Linked DNA regions of Cohaesibacter sp. ES.047. The protein of the gene in region 1 interacts with the protein of each later gene in a pairwise test. Links are inferred from orthologs where the notes say so. Each region holds a gene or a part of one and is shown in the gene's direction. Other genes may lie near its edges.

The links.
Region 2: the proteins of gyrA (region 1) and gyrB interact in binary tests that used the Escherichia coli proteins (3 or more experiments, as listed by UniProt). The link is inferred for Cohaesibacter sp. ES.047 from one-to-one orthologs.

What each region holds. Positions count from the first base shown.
Region 1 is NZ_LT907844.1:3,927,297-3,939,755, forward strand. Bases 9,066-12,402 are described here. They hold gyrA (DNA gyrase subunit A), read left to right. Parts: upstream 9,066-9,367; coding sequence 9,368-12,202; downstream 12,203-12,402. Other genes in these bases: CPH65_RS17935 (MarC family protein), read right to left, coding at 9,066-9,149; CPH65_RS17945 (hypothetical protein), read right to left, coding at 12,328-12,402. Outside these bases: excinuclease ABC subunit UvrA, read right to left, coding at 1-916; CPH65_RS17910 (single-stranded DNA-binding protein), read left to right, coding at 1,316-1,831; CPH65_RS17920 (cation diffusion facilitator family transporter), read right to left, coding at 3,089-4,036; CPH65_RS17925 (efflux RND transporter periplasmic adaptor subunit), read left to right, coding at 4,206-5,222; CPH65_RS17930 (efflux RND transporter permease subunit), read left to right, coding at 5,232-8,438; more of CPH65_RS17935, read right to left, coding at 8,520-9,065; more of CPH65_RS17945, read right to left, coding at 12,403-12,459. UniProt on the Escherichia coli protein: A type II topoisomerase that negatively supercoils closed circular double-stranded (ds) DNA in an ATP-dependent manner to maintain chromosomes in an underwound state.
Region 2 is NZ_LT907844.1:595,211-607,367, forward strand. The notes cover bases 8,222-11,256. They hold gyrB (DNA topoisomerase (ATP-hydrolyzing) subunit B), read left to right. Parts: upstream 8,222-8,541; coding sequence 8,542-10,971; downstream 10,972-11,256. Other genes in these bases: CPH65_RS02640 (cytochrome c), read left to right, coding at 8,222-8,376; CPH65_RS02650 (cupin domain-containing protein), read left to right, coding at 11,009-11,256. Outside these bases: CPH65_RS02600 (PRC-barrel domain-containing protein), read right to left, coding at 1-224; CPH65_RS02605 (enoyl-CoA hydratase), read left to right, coding at 657-1,430; rpsT (30S ribosomal protein S20), read left to right, coding at 1,751-2,017; CPH65_RS02615 (rhodanese-like domain-containing protein), read left to right, coding at 2,718-3,158; chromosomal replication initiator protein DnaA, read left to right, coding at 3,344-4,819; dnaN (DNA polymerase III subunit beta), read left to right, coding at 5,034-6,152; DNA replication/repair protein RecF, read left to right, coding at 6,196-7,494; L-alanine exporter AlaE, read left to right, coding at 7,504-7,911; more of CPH65_RS02640, read left to right, coding at 7,927-8,221; more of CPH65_RS02650, read left to right, coding at 11,257-11,449; rsgA (ribosome small subunit-dependent GTPase A), read left to right, coding at 11,722-12,157. UniProt on the Escherichia coli protein: DNA gyrase negatively supercoils closed circular double-stranded DNA in an ATP-dependent manner to maintain chromosomes in an underwound state.

The sequences.
Region 1 (12,459 bases):
CCAGCTCCGGGCTGACTTTCAACTCGCTGCCGAGCCCATCACAAACAGGGCAGGCACCAAACGGGTTGTTGAACGAGAACAGCCGTGGCTCGATCTCGGAGATCGTGAACCCTGAGACCGGGCAGGCAAACTTTTCGGAAAAGGTGATCTGCCTTGGCTCACCGTCTTCGGTCTTTTCGTCAACCAGCTCGACCACCGCGAGGCCTTCGGCGAGTTCAAGACTGAGTTCAAGCGAATCAGCCAGCCGTTTCTCGATGCCTTCCTTGACCACCATCCGGTGCACGACGACATCAATATTGTGTTTGAATTTCTTGTCGAGTGTCGGCAACTCGCCGTCATCATACATCTGCCCGTCGATCCGAAAACGCGTCAGACCGCGTTTGACCAATTCGGCCAGTTCCTTGCGAAATTCACCCTTGCGTCCGCGAACGATGGGAGCCATCAGCAAAAAGCGGGTTTTCTCGGGAAGCTCCATCACCCGGTCAACCATCTGGCTGACCGTCTGGCTTTCAATCGGCAACCCGGTCGCCGGGCTGTAGGGAATGCCAACACGGGCATAAAGCAGGCGCAAATAGTCGTAGATCTCAGTGACCGTGCCCACCGTCGAGCGCGGATTGCGCGAGGTGGTCTTCTGCTCGATCGAGATGGCGGGAGACAGGCCGTCAATCTGGTCGACATCCGGCTTTTGCATCATTTCCAGAAATTGCCGTGCATAGGCCGACAGCGATTCTACATACCGGCGCTGGCCCTCTGCATAGATCGTATCGAACGCCAGCGAGCTCTTGCCCGAGCCTGACAATCCGGTCATGACAACCAATTGATCGCGCGGAATATCAACGTCGACATTCTTCAGGTTATGTTCTCGGGCACCGCGAATCGAAATGAACTTGTTCGAAGAAATTGCTGGCTTATCCATATCGCTATCTATCAATTTATCGGTCGAACGGTTGAACCGCTCGTCGTATGATTGGTCGTTCGGGATGGTACGGTCGTCGGGCTTTGCTTGGATCACCGGGTGATCCCTCAGACCCGTTTTATGGCCTTCCTCTCCCATATAGGGTTATAAATTGCAAAGACAATCAGGCTTCAAAGGTGATTCCGGTGCACGCATACTAGCGTCTGGCCTAGCTTTTGTACACACTTTGTTCTACAATCATGCACAGCGGGTCAGATGGAACACCGCACCATTGACCCAACCAAAGCATGGGGATTGAACCAATCCCGTATGGAACTGTCGTCCAATCCCGCCTATGCTGACCTCCAACTCAACGTCAGCTCGAAAGGCGACGGACAGAAGCAGACAAAGGACAAACCAATGGCCGGAAGCGTCAACAAAGTCATTCTCGTGGGCAATCTGGGTGCTGACCCCGACATTCGCACCACGCAAGACGGCCGGAAGATCGTCAACCTGTCGATCGCAACATCCGAAAACTGGAAAGATCGCAATTCCGGCGAACGCCGCGAGCGCACCGAATGGCACCGCGTTGTCATCTTCAGTGAAGGGCTTGCCCGTGTTGCGGAGAGCTATTTGCGCAAGGGTTCCAAGGTCTATGTTGAAGGCCAGATTCAGACCCGCAAGTGGCAGGATCAGAACGGACAGGATCGTTATTCCACGGAGGTCGTTCTACAGGGCTTCAACTCGACCCTGACCATGCTCGACAACCGCAATGAAGGCGGCGGCAGCTTTGCCGGTCAGCAGAACAACGATTTCGGCGGGCCGGGCAGGAGCTTCGCCAGCGAGCCGCAAGAAGAATCCTATGGCCGGCAATCCAGCCCAAGCCAGCCATCGAGCAATTTCCGCGACGAAATGGACGACGACATTCCATTTTGATTGATACCAACGGCATTTAATTCTGACCTTCTTGAGCCCATTTTCTCATACCTATTGAATGGATGATGGTTGGGTTGGCGGAGAGGCTCTTCCATGCTTGGCAACCAGCATCAAGAATGGCGGCATAGTCTTCGAAGACCCGATTGGACAGGAAGGTACCGCGCAGATACTGCCAAATATTCTCAACTGGGTTCAGTTCCGGTGATTTGGAAGGCAACAGGAGGATGGTGATATTCTTGGGCACGTTGAGTCTGCTTGTCGTATGCCATCCGGCACGATCCATCAGCACCACGGCATGAGCGCCGCGCGCCACTGTCCTTGAGACTTCTTCGAGGTGCATTTGCATGGCCTGTGTATTTGCAAAAGGCATCATCAATCCCGCGCCAACGCCACGCGCTGGACATATTGCACCGAACAGATAGGCATTTTTATATCGCTGATCGGCTGGCAGACGTGGTCTGGTTCCCTTTTTTGCCCATAGTCGGGCCAGTCCATTCTTCTGACCAAGCCTAGCCTCATCTTGCCACCAAATCTCGATGGGCTTGTTCTTTGGCAAATGGCCTACATGCGCTGCCAACGTTGCGGAGAAGTTTTTTTGAAAGCATCAATGACTTCAGGCTTTTGTTCTGGATGTTGAGGTCGACCAGATATGCGCACATACCCCATGCGGCGCAAAAGATCCCGTACTCCACGTTCCTTGTAGGAGACCCCAAACCGCTCTTGGATCACACGCACCAGATCCTGGCTACGCCAGACAGAGACGCCGTCCTTCTCAGGATCAGGACCGGTTTCAACGATAGCAACAAACTCTTCGAGCTGTTCTGGGCTCAAGCGCATGGGAGCGCCGGTTGCTTTGATGTCGACAAGACCATCGGTGCCTTGCTCATTGAAGCGAAGAACCCAATCTCGCAAAGTCTGGCGGTCCATACCGCCGACTTTGGCGGCATCAGCACGGTTCATGCCGTCATAGACAGCCGCAATGGCCAGTAGGCGGCGGCTCTGTTTGGCATTGCGGCATCCTTTGGCAAGACGGCGCAAACTATCGGCGTCAAAAGCATCGCTAAGAATCAAAGCGGCAGACATGGCAAAATCTCCTTTGCCATGTTGAATCACGCCAGTGCTAAAAATGGAATCCCTAAAGAGTCAGAACTTCACGCCCTTGGTATGACTGCCGATCTTGATCGAATGATCGCAAAATACAAGAAACCCGGCTCGAAAGCCGGGTTTTTTCGTAGGTCCACCAGTGCAAATGCAGGACTACACGGGATCGTCAAATAGTTTGGCGACGGTCTCATGATCCTTGTGCGATTGTGCCTCGATGAAAAGGCGACGGATCTGGGGAAACCGCTCCCGGATATGCTCCTCAAGATCAGCGATGACGCTTTCAAGTTTGGAGACCTGCATCGTGTCTTCAAAGTCGATGCTGAGCGTAACAAGGATCTCCTTGGGACCGCGGTGCAGTGTCCTTAGTTCGTTGACCATGGTCACGGACGGATGCGATGAAGCGATGGACCGAATTTCCTGCTCCATCTCGTCCGAGGCAGCCTCGCCGATCAGCAAGCCCTTGGTCTCATAGGCAAGCAGGAAGGCGGTACACGCCAGAATGATGCCAATGACAATCGAAGCGGCGCCATCCATCCACGGGATGTGGAAATAGTGCGAAATGGAAATCCCAACGGCCGCCACGAAAAGACCGAGCATGGCTGCGGAATCTTCAAACAGAACCGTAAAGACCGTCGGATCCTTGGATTGACTTACCGCTTCCAGCCAGCCCATCTTGCCCTTGGTGGTGCTGAACTCTCTCAAAGCAATCCACCAGGCCCATCCCTCGAAACAAAGCGCAGCCCCCAGAACCACGAAGTTGATGGTTGGGTCACCCACGGGATGCGGCTCAAGAACCTTGTTGACACCCTCGTAAATCGACAAGCCAGCACCAACCGCAAAAATCAGCAGTGCAACCACGAAAGCCCAGAAGTACAGCTCGGCGCCATATCCGAACGGATGCTTCTTGTCAGCCGGTTTTGCGGCCTTTCTCATACCATAGAGTAACAACCCCTGATTACCTGTATCGACGAGCGAATGAATGCCCTCGGAGAGCATCGCGGATGATCCCGTAATAGAGGCTGCTATGAATTTCGTCAGAGCAATCAGGCTGTTACCCGCAAGGGCCGCATAGATTACTTTTTTTGATCCGTGGGAAGCCAATACCAGTCTCCTTGAAATGCCTCGGTCAGATGAAATGTCACATAACGTTAATACCGGATGCCAAGCCTGAGGAAAACAGCCAAAATCACGCTTAGCCCTTTGACAATTCCTTATAATTCTTATATTCGTATTTTCTAATATTACAATTCACCGTCAGGAGTGAACCGCAATGTGCAAGGCACAGACACCAAAAGGCAAGGCATTTCTCTCTGCCTGCCTATTCGTTCTCACCGTGACCGGTTCAGTTGCGCATGCCGCCGACTTCACTGTCACCAAACAGGCCATCGAAGACAAGAAGGCCGTTTACGCAACCGTGGAAAGCACAGATTCCATTCCAGCGAGGGTGCGCACCGCCGGAACAGTCACGGAATTGACCGTAACCGAAGGCAGCTTCGTGAAAGAAGGGGAAACCATTGCGGTTGTTCGCGATCCGAAGCTGGATCTGCGCATCGATGCGATTGAGGCGCAGATTCGTGCAGCCGAACGCGAGATCGACAACATCAAGACCGAAAAGGCAAGAGTTGACCAATTGTTCAAGCGCGGATCGGCAACCAAATCGAGGCTTGATCAGGTCAACACCCAGCTTGACGTCGCCAACAGTCGGCTCGAAGCCTCCGAGGCCGAGCGTGCCGTAATCGTCCGCCAACTCGAGGAAGGGGCCGTACTGGCACCTCAGGCCGGGCGCGTTCTGGACGTCCCCATCACAGTTGGCTCGGTGGTCATGAACGGCGAGGCTGTCGCGACCATCGCCCGGGACAACTATATTCTGCGCCTGTCTCTGCCTGAAAGGCATGCGCAATTCCTCAAGAAGGCGGATATGATCGAAATCGCCGAACGAGGAGCCAATTGCGACGGTAGTTGCACCCGACGCGGCGAAATCGCCAAGGTCTACCCACAAATTGCGGATGGCCGCGTTCTGGCAGATGCAAACGTTGAGGGGCTTGGCGACTATTTCGTCGGCGAGCGCATTCAGGTGCGCATTAAGGCTGGATTGCGGGACACCTATCTTGTGCCTCAGGATCTGGTCTTCACCCGCTATGGTGTCGATTTCGTACGCCTCAAAGAACCGGATGGCACCAGTTCCGAGATCGCGGTCCAGATTGGCCAGGTCCATCATCAGGATGGCAAGCCGATGATCGAGATCCTGTCCGGCCTTGAAGCCGGCGACGTGCTGCTCGAGCTCTGAGGATCAATCATGGAAACCAAATCCAAGCATCTGGGCATCTCGGGCAATCTGGCTCGAAGCTTCATCACGTCCCCACTGACACCGCTTCTGCTCATAACGTCCTTTGCCTTGGGACTTGTCGCCCTGATGGCGCTCCCGCGTGAGGAAGAACCGCAGATTTCGGTGCCGATGGTTGACATTCAGGTCCGCGCGGACGGCCTCAAGGCCGAAGATGCGGTCAAGCTCATTACCGAGCCGCTGGAGACGATTGTTAAAAGCATCGATAGCGTCGAGCACGTCTATTCCAACTCCTACGACGACCGTGTGGTTGTCACAGCCCGTTTTCTGGTCGGCACCAGTTCCGATGCTGCCGTGTTGCGTGTTCATGACAAGATCAACGCCAATCTGACGTCCATCCCCGTGGGCATCCCGCAGCCATTGATCATTGGCCGAGGCATCGACGATGTCGCAATCACCGTGCTGACGCTCTCACCGGACAAGACCGTCGCTGATCGCTGGAATGATACCGCTCTTTATAATATTGCTGACGAATTGCGCGTCGAACTATCCAAACTGGACGATATCGGCCTGACCTATATTGTCGGCGGCCAGACCGACCAGATCCGCGTCGAACCAGACCCTGAAAAGCTGGCGCTTTACGGCATCACCCTGCAACAGCTTGTGGGCAAGGTTCAGGCGGCCAACACCTCGTTCATGGTCAGCAATCTGCGCGAAACGAATACGAGCCTTCCGGTTGCCGTCGGTCAGACCCTTCATGGCATCCCAGACATCGGCCTGTTGCTGCTCACCTCCCGAGACAATCGTCCCGTCTATGTCAAGGACGTGGCAAAGGTTGTCGTTGGCAGCAGTCAGACCGATCATCGCGTCTGGCATCTCACGAAAAAGGATGGGGGCGGCTTTAATCGCATGCCTGCGGTTTCGCTTGCCATCGCCAAACGCAAGGGTGCCAACGCGGTCGATATTGCGCACGCCATCGAGGATCGCGTCTCCGAACTCAAGGGCCAGATCATTCCCGACGGCGTCAGGGTTGATGTCACGCGCAACTATGGGGAAACGGCAAACGAGAAAGCCAACGAGCTTCTCTATCATCTTGGTCTTGCGACTATTTCGATCGTCATTCTGGTCAGCATCGCTATCGGCCTGCGCGAAGGCATCGTGGTCTTCATCGTCATTCCCACGACCATTCTTCTCACGCTCGCTGCCGCCTATCTGATGGGATACACGATCAACCGCGTTTCGCTCTTTGCGCTCATCTTTGCCATCGGCATCCTCGTTGATGACGCGATTGTCATGATCGAAAACATCTCCCGCCACTGGGCAATGGGAGACGGTCGTTCCAAGATTCAGGCCGCAATCGAAGGCGTAGCCGAGGTTGGAAACCCCACCGTGATCGCAACACTGACCGTCGTGGCAGCGCTTCTGCCCATGATGTTCGTCTCGGGCATGATGGGCCCTTACATGAGCCCGATTCCCGCGGTTGCTTCCGCTGCGATGGTATTGTCCTTCTTCGTTGCAGTGATGCTGACGCCATGGCTGATGAACATCTTCGGCAAGCCCGGCCACAGCGAAGACAGAGACGGAGGCATTCTCGGTCGCGCCTATCGCCTGATCGCCCGCCCAATTCTGTCGGGCAGGGGACGGTCATGGGCCTTCCTGCTCATTGTGGGCGGGGCGACCATCGCCTCAACCCTGCTGATCTACACCCAGCACGTCACCGTGAAGCTCTTGCCTTTCGACAACAAGTCCGAACTGCAGGTCATCGTCGATCTGCCTGAAGGGGCAACGTTGGAGGCAACAGACCGCACTCTGATGGAAGCCGCTCATCGTCTGGACGACATCGAGGAAATTCTCTCGATCCAGTCTCATGCGGGAACAGCAGCGCCCTTTGGCTTCAACGGTCTTGTGCGCCACTATTTCTTGCGCGCCAATCCAGAGCAGGGCGACCTGCAGGTCAATCTCACCGAGAAGGGCGAACGGGAACGCTCCAGCCACACCATCGCACTTGAGATCCGCGAAAGACTGAAAGATTTGCCCGTAGTGGACGGCACCAGCATCAAGGTGGTGGAAGTCCCACCCGGACCGCCGGTTCTATCGACACTGTTGGCAGAGATCTATGGTCCTGATCCGGAAACCCGTCGCGCCGTGGCAACCGAAGTGCGCAAGCTGTTCGAAGACGTCCCCTTCATTGTTGACGTCGATGACAGCTTCGGCACCCCCTCGGACCGGGCCCGCATCCGCATCGATCAGGACAATCTCGAATATCATCAAGTCGAACAGGGCGATGTCTACCAGACCATCCAATATTATTTGAATGGTCAGGTTGTCGGCTATTCCCACAAGGGAGGCGGGCGTCGTCCAGTTGAGATCGCGGTCAAACCGAACAGGTCCGATCTGACGCTGTCCGAGCGGCTACTCACCATTCCCGTGCCGCAAAACGCCATCCCCGGCAATCGCGGTGTCGTCGAAATTGGTGATGTTGTCCGCATTGATCGCGAAAAGGCCAGTTTCCCTGTCTTCCGGCACAATGGCCGATCCGCCGAGATGGTCGTGGCAGACCTAGCCGGAGACTTCGAAGCCCCGATCTATGGCATGCTTGCCGTGCAGGACAAGATCGACGCCCACGATTGGGGCGATCTGCCCAAACCGCACATCATCCTCCATGGCCAGCCCAAGGATGAAACCGAAGTCGCTCTGTTGTGGGATGGCGAGTGGGAAGTCACATGGGTTACCTTCCGCGACATGGGGGCTGCCTTTGCCATCGCCATTCTGGCAATCTACGCCCTCGTGGTGGCCCAGTTCCATTCGTTCCGGGTTCCGCTGGTTGTACTGACGCCAATTCCGCTCACGCTGATCGGCATCATGATCGGTCATTGGCTGTTCAACGCGCCCTTCACAGCCACATCGATGATCGGCTTCATCGCACTTGCCGGCATCATCGTGCGCAACTCTATCCTTCTGGTCGATTTTGTCGGGCATGAAAAGGGCTCCGGCAGGCCTTTGAAGGACGTCTTGCTTGAGGCCGGGTCCATCCGCTTCAAACCCATCATGCTCACCGCTCTGGCGGCAATGATCGGCGCGGCGGTAATCCTGGCGGACCCGATCTTTCAGGGGCTGGCAATCTCGTTGCTCTTCGGGCTGGCCTCGTCGACGCTCCTCACAGTGCTGGTCATCCCCGCGATCTATATCGCCCTGAAAGGCGTGGACAGGAAGATGTGATCCCGGTCACTGAGATCCATATAACAAAAAAGCCTGGCGCACCGCGTCAGGCTTTTGTTGTTTGAGCAAGAGGTCATTCAGTCAGCCAACTATGAGGGCCTTCACACCGTCCGCAATGAACTGCACCGACAGCGCCGCCAGCAGCACGCCCAAAAGGCGGGTCAATATATTGCGGCCATTGTCGCCAAGCATCTTTTCCACCCAGCCCGATACGACAAAGGTGAAAAGCACCAGAGACAAAACAAAAGCGACGACAAACAGAACCGACCCCATCTCGACCCAGTTGGACGTCTGAGACGAGAGCAGCAGAACCGCAGAAATTGCTCCGGGTCCAGAAATCAGAGGAATTGCCAACGGAAAGACCGCGATATTATGCATCTCGTCATCAGACATAACCCGTTCCGCCGATTTCGACTTGCGCTCCTTGCGCTTCTCGAAAACCATCTCGAAGGCGATGACGAAAAGCAAAATGCCCCCCGCGATCCGAAACGCCGGCAGCGAAATACCCAGCACCGAGAGAATCACTTGCCCCACCAAGGCAAAGGTAAGGAGAATGCCAGCCGCCACGACCACACTGCGAATGCCGATCTGAATGCGTTCCTGCTTCGTCGCTTCGCTGGTCACAGCCAGAAAGATCGGCGCGAGACCAATCGGGTCGATTGTCACGAACAAAGTGGCAAAAGCATTGAGCATCATGTCAAAGGGCAGCATTTCCGGGGCTTTCCATTGGTTCAGGGGCGACAAAACCGCCATGGCAATTAAGATAGATTGTATCAATAAGGCCTGTGCGCGTTCAGCTCGAATAGCAGGAACCACCCGATGCATCAATCCACTGAAAACTTGCTCACAGGGTGCGGTCAAAATTTTGCCGACAGACCATAAATCGGCTATACAGAACTACCTTTTTGACAAGGATTCGAGACACGCCTTTGACAGATACAAACGATACAAAACCGGGCGACGGATCTACCGCCTATATCCAGCCCATTTCCATCACCGAAGAGATGAAACGCAGCTATCTCGATTATGCCATGAGCGTGATCGTCAGCCGTGCGCTGCCTGATGTTCGGGATGGTCTCAAACCCGTTCATCGCCGCATTCTCTATTCTATGCATGAAAATGGCTACGAATGGAACAAGGGCTACCGTAAATCAGCGCGCGTCATCGGTGATGTGATGGGTAAATATCATCCCCATGGCGACAGTGCGATCTATGAAGCGCTCGTGCGCATGACGCAGAGTTTTTCCCTGCGCGTCCCGTTGATTGATGGACAGGGTAACTTTGGCTCCATCGATGGCGACAGCGCCGCGGCCATGCGTTACACGGAATGTCGTCTTGAGAAAGTCACGACGACTCTTCTGGGTGACCTCGACAAAGATACCGTAAACTTTAGCGACAACTACGACTCGACCGAGAGCGAGCCCGTTGTTCTGCCTGCCCGTTTCCCCAACCTTCTGGTCAATGGGGCAGGGGGCATCGCAGTCGGCATGGCAACCAACATTCCGCCCCACAATCTGGGTGAACTGGTTGATGCCTCCATCGCGCTCATTGACAATCCGACCCTGTCGGCTGACGAGTTGATGGAAATTGTGCCCGGTCCGGATTTCCCGACGGGTGGCCTTATCCTTGGCCGTGCAGGCATTCGCAGCGCCTACAACACCGGTCGCGGCTCGGTCATGATGCGCGGCAAGGTCGATGTGGAAGAGATCCGCAAGGATCGCATGGCCCTTGTGGTCACGGAAATTCCTTATCAGGTCAACAAGGCCACGATGATCGAAAAGATCGCCGAGGCCGTGCGTGACAAGCGCATTGAGGGCATTTCGGACATCCGCGACGAGTCGGACCGTCTGGGTATGCGTGTTGTCGTGGAACTGAAACGCGACGCCGTGCCGGACGTTGTTCTGAACCAGCTTTACCGCTTCAGCCAGTTGCAGACGTCTTTCGGCTGCAACATGGTGGCGCTGAACGGCGGCAAGCCTGAGCTGCTCAACCTGCGTGACATTCTGCTGGCTTTCAATGCCTTCCGCGAAGAAGTTGTCAGCCGCCGCACCAAATATCTGCTCAACAAGGCCCGCGAGCGGGCGCACGTGTTGGTTGGCTTGGCCATTGCTGTGGCCAACATTGACGAAGTGATCAAGCTCATTCGTCAGGCGCCCGATCCTGCGACGGCCCGTCAGCAATTGATGGAGCGCCGCTGGGAAGCACGTGATGTCGAGTCACTGATCCTCCTGATTGATGATCCGCGGCACAAGCTGAATGAAGACGGCACCTATTACCTGTCCGAAGAGCAAGCCCGTGCCATTCTCGACCTCCGCCTCCAGCGCCTGACGGCTCTGGGCCGCGACGAAGTGGGCGACGAGCTGAATGCTCTGGGTGAGAAAATCACCGATTATCTCGACATCCTGCGGTCTCGCGAACGGATCTACACGATCGTCAAGGACGAGATGATCGAGCTGAAGGAAGAGTTTGCAACGCCGCGCAAAACCGAAATCATCGAAGGTGGCGCAGACTTTGACGACGAAGACCTGATCCAGCGTGAAGACATGGTCGTCACCGTGTCCCACGCCGGCTATATCAAGCGCGTTCCCCTGTCCACCTACCGGGCTCAACGCCGTGGCGGCAAGGGTCGCGCAGGCATGGCCATGAAGGATGAGGATTTCGTCACCCGGCTGTTCGTGGGCAACACCCACACACCGGTGCTGTTCTTCTCGTCCCGCGGCATCGCCTACAAGATGAAGGTCTGGCGTCTGCCGCTTTCCGCACCACAAGGCAAGGGCAAGGCCCTGATCAACCTGTTGCCGCTGCAGCAGGGTGAGCGGATCACCTCGATTCTCCCGTTGCCCGAAGACGAGGAGAGCTGGGAAAAACTGGATCTGATGTTCGCGACGATCTCCGGTTCGGTCCGTCGCAACAAGCTTTCGGACTTTAAGCTGGTCAACCGCAACGGTAAGATCGCAATGAAATTCGAGGACGGCCCGGATGGCGTGCCTGAAGACGGCATCGTTGGGGTCGAAACCTGCGACGCTATCGACGACGTGATGCTCACCACGGCCAAAGGCCAGTGCATTCGTTTCCCTGTCGGGGATGTGCGCATCTTCCAGTCTCGTGGCTCCACAGGAGTGCGCGGTATCCGTCTGGAAGAGGATGACAAGGTTATTTCCATGTCGATCCTGCATCACTTCGAAGCAACGCCGGAAGAACGCACCGAATATCTGCGTCAGGCCAGCGCGGCGCGGCGAGCACTCAATGGCGAGGAAAGCGAAGCACCGCTCGAAGCCTCAGCGGCATCCCTGCCGGTTGAACGCTATGCCGAAATGGGTGGTTCGGAGCAGTTTGTTCTGACCATTTCCGAGAATGGCTATGGCAAGCGGACCTCGTCCTACGAATACCGGACCTCCGGTCGTGGCGGCAAGGGCATTGCGGCCATGGCGGTCAATGATCGCAATGGCCGTCTGGTTGCAAGCTTCCCGGCAGAGGACTGCGATCAGATCATGCTTGTCACCAACGCCGGACAGCTCATTCGCTGCCCGATCGACGGTATCCGCATCGCTGGACGGTCGACACAAGGTGTGACGGTCTTCAAGACGCGCGATGATGAACAGGTCGTCTCGGTTGAGTTGATCTCTGAAGTGGATCATCAGGAGGCCGAAGGGCTGGAGCTTGATGAAACATCACCGGAAACCGATCCATCAGAGGATGGACCGTCTGAAACCGGGCCTTCTGAAGATGGACCCTCTGAAGATGGACCCTCTGAAGACGAATGATGAAAATTCCAGTGGAAAAGAAAACGGGGCCTCAAAGGCCCCGTTTTTCAAATTCCAAATCAGCCCCAGCGAACGAGACCGGTATAAAGAGTTCTCATTTTGCCAATAAGGCCCAATGAGAAAGCTCAGAACATCGACACATTGCGGACTTCGCAGCCCTGGGATCCTTTGATGGCAACGCACTCGTCATTGCTCGCCGTCAAGGAAAACTCCACGCTCGAAAGTGTCATTGGCGTGCCATAACCATCAGAAAGCGC
Region 2 (12,157 bases), 3.3 Mb from region 1 along the record:
AGATCGTCCCAATCCGTCTCGGCACCTGCCGCAACAGTGCTGCTTTCATCGAAGCTGTCATATTGATCCTGAGCAGAATAGATGCGCATGCCGATAAAGTTGGATGCAAAGATGTCACTCTCGGCGACGGTGTTGATCGTATTGAAGCTGCCCATCGGGGTTTCGGCCATGGCAGCGGTGGTGAGCATGAGGCCCATAGCGGTGGTTGCAAGAATGCGTTTCATTGGTCTCTCTCCTCTCTAGATTGAAGACTTGAGTTATCCTGAACACAGGCTTTCAACCGTGCGTCTCAGTTGCCTAGACAATGGGCAGGTTAGCAAAAGAGTTCCGTTTTTTTTCTCATCCTCTCCATTTCCAGCGCCCCAGCCACGCACTCCAAACTCTTGGCGGAATTCATTTATCTATTTGTTTTTAAAATGTTATTCGTATAATCAAGACCAGCCGTTTCTTCGAGATATTTCAGAGCAATTTTTTAATCATGCCGCGCCATAACGGGGGCCTCATTTTTGGCCAACGCGGTTGGTGAGGAGAAAAATCGGACTGATCTATCCAGAACTCCGCACCTTTACGGGTTGCCGTCTCTTGCAGTGCGGCATAGGTTCGTGGGACCTCAATAAACAGGGCCTGTTGCCCTGTTCTGCCACCAGGAGGACTTGATGGCTTATGAAACGATCAATGTAGAAAGTCATGACGGCGTTGGCTTGATCAGACTGAATCGCCCCAAGGCGCTCAATGCCCTGTCATCCGAACTCATTGCCGAAGTCTCCAAGGCTCTGGACGAGTTCGAAGCAGACGACAAGATTGGCGCGATTGTAATCACGGGTTCGGAAAAGGCCTTCGCGGCCGGAGCCGACATTAAGGAGATGGCCTCAAAGAACTATATGGAAGCCTATCTTGAGGATTTCATCACGCCATGGGACCGCGTTTCCAAATGCCGCAAGCCGGTGATCGCAGCCGTTGCCGGCTATGCATTGGGTGGTGGGTGCGAACTTGCCATGATGTGCGATTTCATTCTGGCGGCAGAGACAGCCAAGTTCGGCCAGCCCGAAATTACCCTCGGAGTCATGCCCGGCGCTGGTGGCTCGCAGCGGCTAACCCGCTTTGTCGGCAAGTCCAAGGCCATGGAAATGTGCCTGACCGGACGGATGATGGATGCCGAGGAAGCGGAACGCTGCGGACTTGTCTCGCGGATCGTACCGGCTGATGATCTGGTGGAAGAGGCGATGAAAACCGCCAAGAAAATCGCCGATTTCTCTCTGCCAATCGTCATGATGGCCAAGGAGAGCGTCAATCGCGCCTACGAGACGACCCTTGCTGAGGGCCTTCGCTTCGAGCGCCGGCTGTTCCATTCGATGTTTGCCACCGAGGATCAGAAGGAAGGCATGGCCGCGTTTGTCGACAAGCGCAAGGCTCAATTCCAGAACAAATAGTCGCACCAACACCGCTTGAATGCGCCCGTTTCGGGCCTTTCAGGAGTCATTTCATGTTGACGCCCGGTGAAAGTTTGACTATAAGCGCGAGCCATTGGGCGGCAATCTGTATGCCGCCTTTTGCTATCGGCGGGTCCGTCTTGTTCGGAACTCAGAGTGTTTGATCACACCGCCGTATTTCGAGAAAAGCAAAACGCAACCCCGTTTTGTCAGGATTGCTGCTCGTCCTTCCGGCCTGTACAGCTTTGAGGGCTGATGTGATGTAGCGGCGTAAGCGGGCCGATGATGGCCTGCGCAAGAGTGAATAAGGAACAGGCTCCATGGCCAATACTGTATCCGCCAAGAAGGCGACCCGTACAATCGAGCGCAAAACCGCTGTCAACAAAGCACGCCGCACCCGCGTACGCGGCCTTCTGCGTGTCGTTGAAGAAGCGATTGTAGCAGCAGACCAGGCAGCAGCGTCTGAAGCCCTTCGCAAGGCTCAGTCCGAAATGATGCGTGCCGTCTCCAAGGGCGTCTATCACAAGAACACCGCTTCTCGTAAAATCTCCCGTCTGTCCAAGCGCGTGAAAGCAATCGCAGCCTAAGATCAGACATGTCGAAAAAGGCCCGGCTTGACCGGGCTTTTTTTCCGACCGTGCGAGCCTTGCCTCTGCCGAGTGTCGTGTTTTTGTCACACTTTTTCCGGGAATCGCTTAGCAGAAACCGGTATGTTCTCCTTTTGATCGATTCTAAATTTTGCCCCTTATATCAAGAGGTTAAAAAGGACCGCGCTTGTTGTGCCCCGATGCATGCGATTCTGCGATGGTCAATATGGAACGTGACGAAAAAAAATTTAACCGACATTTTGTGAGCTAACTTGACAGTTTTCTGACAGAATCTGAAGAGTCGCAACGGGATAGCTTGGTCAAGAGCAAATGTGAAATTTTTGGCTTATTTGCTTGCCCTTTGAAGCCCTGCAGAATCTGCTTGTCGGCTGCTTGCACGGCCATCTCAGGCTGTGTATGGTCAGATGCGCCACGCGGGAAGCGCTTGCAAAGAACACAACAAATGAAGTCCTGAATACTCATTTGAAAAGCGGTTGCAGCCAGTCCCGAAGGCCTTTCGAAACACTGCCCAGTGCGAGTTTCTTTGCTGGGCGGACTTGTGGGCAGCAAGTCGAAAGAGCTGGCGTTTCATGTGACTTCTTCGCCTGTGCGGTGAAGGAGTGATTTCTGCCCAAATGCAACATGTGTTCAGTTTTGAAAGGATGGTCCTTGCGGATCATTCTCTAAGGAGTGTGTGTCTTTGCGGAATGCGGAATCGTATGCTGGCGATCTTGAGGTAAGCAAAGCCTGGGATCTGTTGTGCCAAGACCCGAACGCGGTCCTCATTGATGTGCGAACCCATGCGGAATGGTCCTATGTCGGCGTGCCTGTGCTTGAGGATGCGGCAAGGGACGTGCTTCTGATCGAGTGGATTTCCTATCCTCAAATGCAGGTGAATGCGAATTTCGCCGATCAGCTCATGGCAGAACTGCACAAACGAAGTGTAGAACAGAATTCAGCCCTGTTGTTTCTTTGCCGGTCAGGCGTTCGATCGAAAAATGCGGCAATTGAGATGACAGAGCGGTGGCAGGGACCCTGCTACAATATTGCGTCCGGCTTCGAGGGGGATTTGGACGTCAACTTGCATCGGGGACAGCAGAACGGCTGGAAGCATGCAGGGCTTCCGTGGCGGCAGTTCTGAAGAATACGAATTGTCGCTTTCGACAATTTCGTTTAAAGACGCAACCTGGTCGTGATCGAGAGAGCGGAAAATTTCGCCGAGATTGCGGCTTGTCAAGGAAAACCGCTGTTTTTTGGCGGCTATTGGGCTAGTAAATAAAAATGAAAACACAGCAGACGGCCACAAAGGAAAATGTTGATATGGAGATGGGTGCGGCTGCTCATCAAGCTTTTCCTAAGGCTGCCTCCCGACAAGAGGAGCCTTCGGTGAAAGTGGGCAAAGAAGAATGGGATCGTGTTAGACAGCGGTTGCAGGCAGAGCTCGGAGAAGATGTCTTTTCAAGCTGGTTCGCAAGCGTTGAATTGGAAGACGAACAGAACGGACTGGTTATCCTGTCGGTTTCGACCCGGTTTCTGAAATCCTGGATCCAGTCTCATTATGGCGAACTGCTGATGTCGCTCTGGCGCGAGGAATGCGAGCAGGTGCGCCGAATCGATTTGTTCGTGCGCGGCGCCGTTCGTCCCAAGCCTGCGCAGGCCAAAACTCAGGCTCCGGCTCTGGACGGTGGCGAGCATTCAAGTGCTTTTGCCCGTCAGCAGGCCAGCAGCTCCATGAGTTCCGATCATGATCATATGGGCGGCTCGCCGCTCGATCCGCGTCTGACCTTCGAAACCTTCGTTGTGGGCCAGTCCAACACCCTCGCACATGCGGCAGCAAAACAGGTCGCCATGGCTCAGCCAGGCCAGCCGGTTTCTTTTAACCCGCTGTTCATCCATGCGTCTGTCGGTCTGGGCAAGACACACCTTTTGCAGGCCATCGCTTGGGAAGCCAAAAAGTCCAATCCGTCGGCCAAGGTGCTTTATCTGACGGCTGAACGCTTCATGTATTCGTTCGTTCAGGCGCTCAAGAGCCAGTCGGCTCTCGACTTCAAGGACACATTGCGCGACATCGATATTCTCCTGATCGACGATCTGCAGTTCCTGCAGGGCAAGTCGATCCAGCAGGAATTCTGCCACACGCTCAACAGCCTCATCGACGGCGCCCGTCAGGTGGTGGTTGCGGCTGATCGCCCGCCGGTCGAGCTGGAAAGCCTCGATGAACGCGTCCGTTCGCGTCTGGCCGGTGGTCTGGTCAGCGAATTGCAGCCCCTTGAGAAGGAACTGCGGCGCTCGATCCTCACGGATCGTGCCCAGCAGGCGTCGCGCCGGGATCCGAATCTGGCCATTCCCGAGCTGGTGCTTGACCATGTGGCCGGCATCATCCGCTCGAATGGACGGGATCTTGATGGTGCTTTCAACCGCCTGATGGCACACAATCAACTGACCGGCGCTCCGATTTCGGTGGAGATGGCCGAGCAGGCACTGAAGGATCTGATCCGCTCGAAAGAGCCGCGCCGCATCCGTATCGAGGATATCCAGCGCGTTGTTTCCAAGCATTACAATGTGTCACGCTCTGACCTGTTGTCTTCTCGCCGGACCCGCACGATCGTGCGTCCGCGCCAGATCGCGATGTATCTGTCCAAGATGCTGACGCCACGCTCCCTGCCGGAAATCGGTCGGCGGTTTGGCGGTCGCGACCACACGACGGTTCTGCATGCCGTGCGCAAGATCGAGGAGCTCGCAGGATCTGACAATACCCTGCAGCAGGAAATCGAGATGCTGAAGCGGAACATCGCCGAGTAGCAAATCGGCACATCAGCAGCAGCCCTCAGGCATCCCTTGAGACTGCACCGAAAAATAGCGCTGATAAGTGCGAGAAATTTGAGGGGATCGGCTCAGTAATTGAGCCGATCCCCTTGCCATATCCGGCCATTCGGTTCAAAGTTGCGTCCCCGCACTTGCCGGTATCTGGTTCGGGAACGCGTATTGATTGTAATGAAGTAGGGAATTTAGGGATATGAAAGTCACTCTCGAGCGGGCAACCCTTTTGAAGTCGCTGAACCATGTCCATCGGGTGGTAGAGAGACGGAATACCATTCCGATCCTCTCCAACGTGCTCCTCAGAGCCGAAGGGGGAGATCTGGTCTTCAAGGCAACCGACCTCGATCTGGAAGTGCTGGAAACAGCGCCGGCCATGGTTGAAGTAGGGGGCGCAACCACCGTCCCGGCTCACATGCTCTATGACATCGTTCGCAAATTGCCCGACGGCTCGGAAGTGACTCTTGAGACGAACGAAGATCAGACGTCCCTTGCCATCAGCGCCGGTCGGTCGCATTTCACCTTGCAGATCCTGCCGGTAACGGACTTCCCCGACATCACGGCCGGAGAGTTCAGCCACACCTTCACGATCAAGGCGCTTGATCTCAAGCGACTCATCGATCACACGCAGTTCGCGATCTCGACAGAGGAAACGCGCTATTATCTCAACGGCATCTATGTGCACAGCATTGAGGTCGACGGCACCCAGCTGTTGCGCGCTGTGGCCACGGACGGTCACCGTCTGGCACAAGCTCAATTGCCCGCTCCGGCAGGGGCTGCTGGCATGCCCGGCGTGATCGTGCCGCGCAAGACCGTTTCGGAAGTCCAGAAGCTGATTGAAGACCCCGAAGCAAACATTGCGGTCGAGCTATCCGAATCCAAAATCCGCCTGACGATCGGGCCGGTCGTGCTGACGTCCAAACTGATCGACGGCACCTTCCCGGACTATGAAAAGGTCATCCCAAAAGGCAACGACAAGGCCATGAAGGTCGAGAATGCCCTGTTTGCCCAAGCGGTTGATCGTGTGGCGACCGTGTCCAACGAACGGGGCCGCGCGGTCAAGCTGAGTGTCGAGTCTGGCCGTCTGGTGCTCTCTGTTTCCAACCCCGATTCGGGCACGGCAACCGACGAGCTGGCAGTGGAGTATGATTCCGAACCGATGGAAATCGGCTTCAATGCCCGTTACCTGCTGGACATCACCAACCAGCTGGAAAGCGACAGCGCGCAATTCCGACTGGCTGATTCCGGCTCGCCGACCCTCATTCAGGACTATGGTGACAATGACACGCTCTATGTGCTGATGCCGATGCGCGTGTGATCGGATCCGCTCCGACGACATCACGATCAGATGGAGCGTTTCCATGGGCATTTCTTCGGAAATGCCCTTTTTGACTCAAAGCCGCACAAGGCAGGCAACAGACAGGGACTGGTTCGCACGCATGACAGATACGCCTTCAGCCGCCGCCTTTCTGACGCAGGACGATGCGCCTGTCGACAGGGTTTCGGTTCGATCTGTCAGCCTGACCGACTATCGCAACTATCCCACCCTGTCGCTGGCCCTTACTGGTCGGCATGTCGTCCTGACCGGAGCCAACGGATCGGGCAAGACCAATTTGCTTGAGGCCATTTCCTTTCTGTCACCGGGCCGCGGGCTCCGGCGTGTCGCCTATCCGGACATCGCCCGCGAGGGGGCGTCAGGCAGCTGGGCGGTCTCCGTTGCCATCGATACGCCCTTTGGCCCGACAAAACTGGGAACCGGCCTGCAACCGAGCCCGGATGGCTCCATGCAACGGCGCATCCGGATCAATGGCGCTCCGAGCAAATCGGCGGAAGGCCTTGGCGACCATGTTTCGGTGATCTGGCTCACCCCTCAGATGGACAGCCATTTTACGGGCGCAGCGTCCGAGCGGCGTAAGTGGCTCGACCGGATGGTGCTGGCCATCGACAAGACCCATGGCAGCCGCGTCAATGCGTTCGAGAAAGCGATGCGCCAGCGCAATCGGCTGCTCGAAGAGGCCCCGCACGAGACGGTTTGGCTTGATGGCATTGAGGCCCAGATGGCCGAATATGGCTCAGCCATCGCGACCGCAAGGGCCGAATTGGTTTCGCTCCTGAACCGATCTCTTGATTTGCTGCATGCAAACGAAGGGTCATCGGCCTTTCCCAATGCTCTGGTGGGGCTTGAAGGCATTCTGGAAGCCGAGGCTTTTTCGCGCCCGGCGATCGAGAGCGAAGAGCATTATCGCGGCATCCTGGCGCAGATGCGCAACCGGGATCGCGGCGCAGGCCGCACGCTTGAAGGGCCGCATCGCTCCGACCTGATCGTTCGTCACGGCCCCAAGGATATGCCCGCAGCCAAATGTTCGACCGGTGAGCAGAAGGCGCTGTTGTTGGGGATCGTATTGGCACATGCGCATCTGGTTGCCGAGAGATGCGGGCGCACACCGCTTGTGCTTCTGGACGAGGTCGCAGCCCATCTTGATGAAAGCCGCCGTCTGGCCCTGTTCGATCTTCTGGACCGGCTCGGCTGTCAGGCCTGGGTGACGGGCACCGATGATGCCGTCTTCGAGCCGCTGGGGGATCGCGCCGAACGCTTCCATGTGGATCTGGGCACCGTGGTTCCGATCACTAGGATGGAACATCCCGGCGCAATCGGATAAGCTCCGCCCATGAAAACGACAATCACCGACACATTGGCCACAATTCTGTTCTTCACCGTCCTTGCAGGGTTTGTCGAGCTGTACATTGCCCAGCTCAGCCTTGAGCAAATGCTGATCACGCGCCTCATCATGGTGCCGGTGATGGTCGCCACCGGGCGGCCCTACGGCCTTTATCGCGATTGGTGCTTTAGAAAGGTGCTGCCCGGGTCAGAACCCATGCGCATGTTGATCGACGGACTTGCCTTCATCAGCTTTCAGGTCCCGGTCTATGCAGCGACGCTTTTCATCGCCGGAGCCAGCATTGAGGAGGCGTTGACCGCCATTGGATCAGCCATCCTGTTGATGCTGCTGGTCAGTCGCCCGTTCGGTCTGTTCCTTGAGCTCGTCCGGCGTCTCGCCGGCGTTTCGGCATTGTAACGGGGCGAGACGATCATGGTCAGACGCAGGAAACGCTGGAAATTTGCCCGATCAAGAAACAGCTTTCTGATTTTGTTCCTGTCCGTCTCATCCCTTCTGCTGCTGATTTTCAGTGGGGGAGACATCAGCCAGATCGGCGGGCACAACGCCGATGGCCCGATCTTGAAACAGGGACTTGATGGCGATCAGATCCGGCGGACCGGCCTAAGTCTCTATAACGCCAATTGCATGAGTTGCCATGGCATCGAAGGGCGTGGCACCAGCTTCGCCCCCCCCCTCGTTCACCCGCTCTACATGCCCGACAAGCTCAGTGATCGCGCCTTTGTCAAGGCGATCTTTCAGGGTGTGGAGCAGACCAACTGGAAGTATGGCCCGATGAAGCCCGTGAAAGCGCTCAATCAGGTTGAATCCGCGCAGATTTTGGCCTATATCAGAAGCCTGCAGAAGGTGCCGAAATTCCGCTAAATTTTGCCCCAAAAAGCCCCAAACCAGACGCAAATTTTGCGTGAGCGGATAACTCTCCACAGAAGGCCCCGACTTCACCTCTCCTCTCTCGCCAGTTCAGTTGAATAAGGCGAAAAACCAATTATAAGTGAGAGGTTAGCTCAAGCCAAAGGATGACTGATTCGCATGAGCGATATTGAGAATAACAGTGACAGCGCTGAGTATGGCGCAGAATCGATCAAAGTCCTCAAAGGTCTCGACGCGGTACGCAAGCGCCCGGGGATGTATATCGGGGACACTGACGACGGATCTGGCCTGCATCACATGGTCTATGAGGTGGTCGACAACGCCATTGACGAGGCGCTCGCCGGTCATGCTGACCTGGTCACCGCGACGCTCAATGCGGACGGGTCCGTGACGGTTACGGACAATGGCCGTGGCATCCCCACCGATATCCATCACGAAGAAGGTGTCTCGGCTGCCGAAGTGATCATGACCCAGCTGCACGCTGGCGGCAAGTTCGACCAGAACAGCTACAAGGTCTCGGGCGGCCTGCATGGCGTGGGTGTCTCGGTTGTCAATGCGCTTTCGACCAAGCTTCTCTTGCGCATCTGGCGCAATGATCTGGAGCACGAGATCGAGTTCGCGCATGGCGACGCCGTCAGCCCGCTCAGGATCGTCGGTCCGGCCAATGGACAGCAGGGCACCGAGGTGACTTTCTATCCCAGCAACCAGACCTTCACCCATATCGAGTTTAGCTTCGCAACGCTTGAGCATCGGCTGCGCGAGCTTGCTTTCCTCAACTCTGGGGTGCGGATCCTGCTCACGGACAATCGCGGGGCGGACACGGTTGTCGAGGAGATGCTCTACGATGGTGGCCTTGAAGCCTTTGTGCGTTGGCTGGATCGGGCCAAGAAGCCGATTATCGAAAAGCCGATCGCCGTTTCCTCGGAGCGGGACGGCATCACCATCGAAGCGGCCCTGTGGTGGAACGATACCTACCATGAGAATGTGCTGTGTTTCACCAACAACATCCCGCAGCGGGATGGGGGTACGCATCTGGCCGGATTCCGCACAGCGCTGACACGTCAGATCAGCGCCTATGCAGAAAGCTCAGGTCTTCTCAAACGCGAAAAGGTCAACCCGTCAGGCGATGACTGCCGTGAAGGACTGACCTGCGTTCTGTCGGTCAAGGTTCCAGATCCGAAATTCTCGTCCCAGACCAAGGACAAGCTGGTTTCCTCGGAAGTCCGGCCCGTTGTCGAAAGCCTGATCAGTGCCGCGCTGAATGAGTGGCTGGAGGAAAATCCGGCCGAAGGCAAGACAATCGTATCGAAGGTGGTTGAAGCTGCCGCGGCCCGCGAGGCCGCCCGTAAGGCACGCGAGCTGACCCGACGCAAGGGCGCGCTCGATATCGCCTCTCTGCCCGGCAAGCTGGCCGACTGTCAGGAAAGAGATCCTGCCAAGTCTGAACTGTTCCTGGTGGAGGGTGATTCCGCTGGTGGATCGGCCAAACAGGGACGGTCTCGTGCCAATCAGGCCATCCTGCCCCTGCGCGGTAAGATCCTCAACGTGGAACGCGCCCGGTTTGACAAGATGCTCTCCAGTCAGGAGATCGGCACCATGATCACCGCGCTCGGAACGGGCATTGGCAAGGATGAATTCAATCCCGCAAAGCTGCGGTATCACAAAATCATCATCATGACCGATGCTGACGTCGATGGCGCTCACATTCGGACCCTGCTTCTGACCTTCTTCTTCCGGCAAATGCCCGAACTTGTGGAAGGCGGTCATCTCTACATCGCCCAGCCACCGCTCTACAAGGTCAAGCGTGGCCAGTCCGAGCAATATCTCAAGGATGAACTCGCCTTTGAGAATTATCTCATTGATGCGGGTCTTGATGAAGCGGTTTTGACAACCGGCTCCGGTGTTGAACGGGCCGGCTCCGATTTGCGCGGTCTGCTTGATGAAGCCCGGGCCTTCGAGAAGGCTCTCGACAGTCTGCATTCCCGCTACAATCGTTCGGTGGTCGAGCAGGCAGCGATCAGCGGCTTGCTCAATCCGGACATCGCCGATGACGACAAGGCCATCGAAGAAGCCCTCGCCCGTGTTGCCCGTCGCCTTGACAGGGTTGCCGAGGAAACAGAGCGGGGCTGGGTCGGCACGATCGACGATGACGGAAACTATGCGTTCGAACGCACGGTGCGCGGCGTGAAGGAGGCGGCCATTCTTGATTCCGCTTTGATGCAGTCGGCCGACGCCCGCAAGCTCAATCGGCTTGGGTCGGAGCTCAGAGAGGGCTTTGACTATGGCACTGTCATGCGCCGCCGCGAAAAGGAATACACCATCTACGGTCCGATTTCGCTGCTGCAGGAAGTCTATACGCTTGGACGCAAAGGCATTGCCATGCAGCGCTACAAAGGTCTTGGCGAGATGAATGCCGAGCAGCTTTGGGAAACAACGCTGGATCCGGATGTCCGGACTTTGTTGCAGGTTCGAGTGCAGGAAGCCGACGACGCGGATGACATCTTCGCCAAGCTGATGGGCGATGAAGTCGAGCCTCGCCGGAACTTCATTCAGGACAATGCCCTGAATGTCGCAAACCTCGATGTCTAGCGGTTAACCACCGATAGCCAACCGCCGGGAGTGGGACATGGCCTCAGCCGACGAGATTATCGCAGCGCTTGACATGCAGCCCCACCCGGAGGGCGGCTATTTCGTCGAGACGTTCCGCGATGACGAAGGCAGCAACGGTCGCGGTCATTGCACCGCGATCTATTTTCTGCTCAAGGCCGGAGAGCGCTCCCACTGGCATCGTGTTGATGCGGTGGAAAGCTGGTTCTGGCATGATGGTGCCCCGTTATCTCTTAAAATGGCTGAAAACGGGCAGAATGTGGTCGAGCATAACCTCGGCCCGGACATTCTGAACGGTCAGGCACCGCAAGCAATCGTTCCAAAAAACGCATGGCAATCGGCCCAATCCCTTGGTGACTGGACCCTTGTCAGCTGTGTCGTTGCACCGGCCTTTCAGTTCGAGGGCTTCACCCTCGCGCCAGAAGGCTGGGAGCCGGATGGCTCTTCTTCCGCTTCATGATGCGATCTCTCATTTCTCTGTCTTCCTCTCAGGTGACACATGAAGACAGGTGACAAGAGCCCGGCATTTGACTAAGATCGGGACACAACTTTCCCCTGCATGGTGCCGAAAATTGGCACCTGCCAGCAACCAAGCCCTGAAGGAGGATATTTATGAGTGTCTTTTTGTCCCTCCGGGCAAACGGCATCTGAATGGATGACGGATCTTGCCTGGATCAACGGCCTTGCCGCGAGGCTTGCGCCGACCAAAAAGTATGTTCTTAAGGCAAGACAATGACTTCCTTCGAAGACTTTCTTGGCAAAGCCCCTGACAGGAAACCCGGCTGGACCCTGTCCGAACTTGGCTTTACTGCCCATTTCATGAGCCAGCTCGACATCAACGAGCTGGACACCCTCACCCCTTTTCGCATCACGGAAATCCAGCGAACCATCGTGATGGGTCTTGGTGAAAGTGGGGCCAGGCCCCTGCGCACGCCGCACAAGGTGCCAACGTCGGATTTTGGCGTCGGCGATTGGGTGCTCACCGACCATACCGACCAGATCGTCCGGCGTCTTGATCCCAAGAGCGAGCTCAAACGCCGCTCTGCGGGCACGGATGTGTCCGAACAGATCATGGCCTGCAACGTGGATGTGCTGTTTATCGTCTCATCCTGCAATGACGACTTCAATCTTGCGCGCCTTGAACGCTTTCTGGCGCTGGCTAGGGACG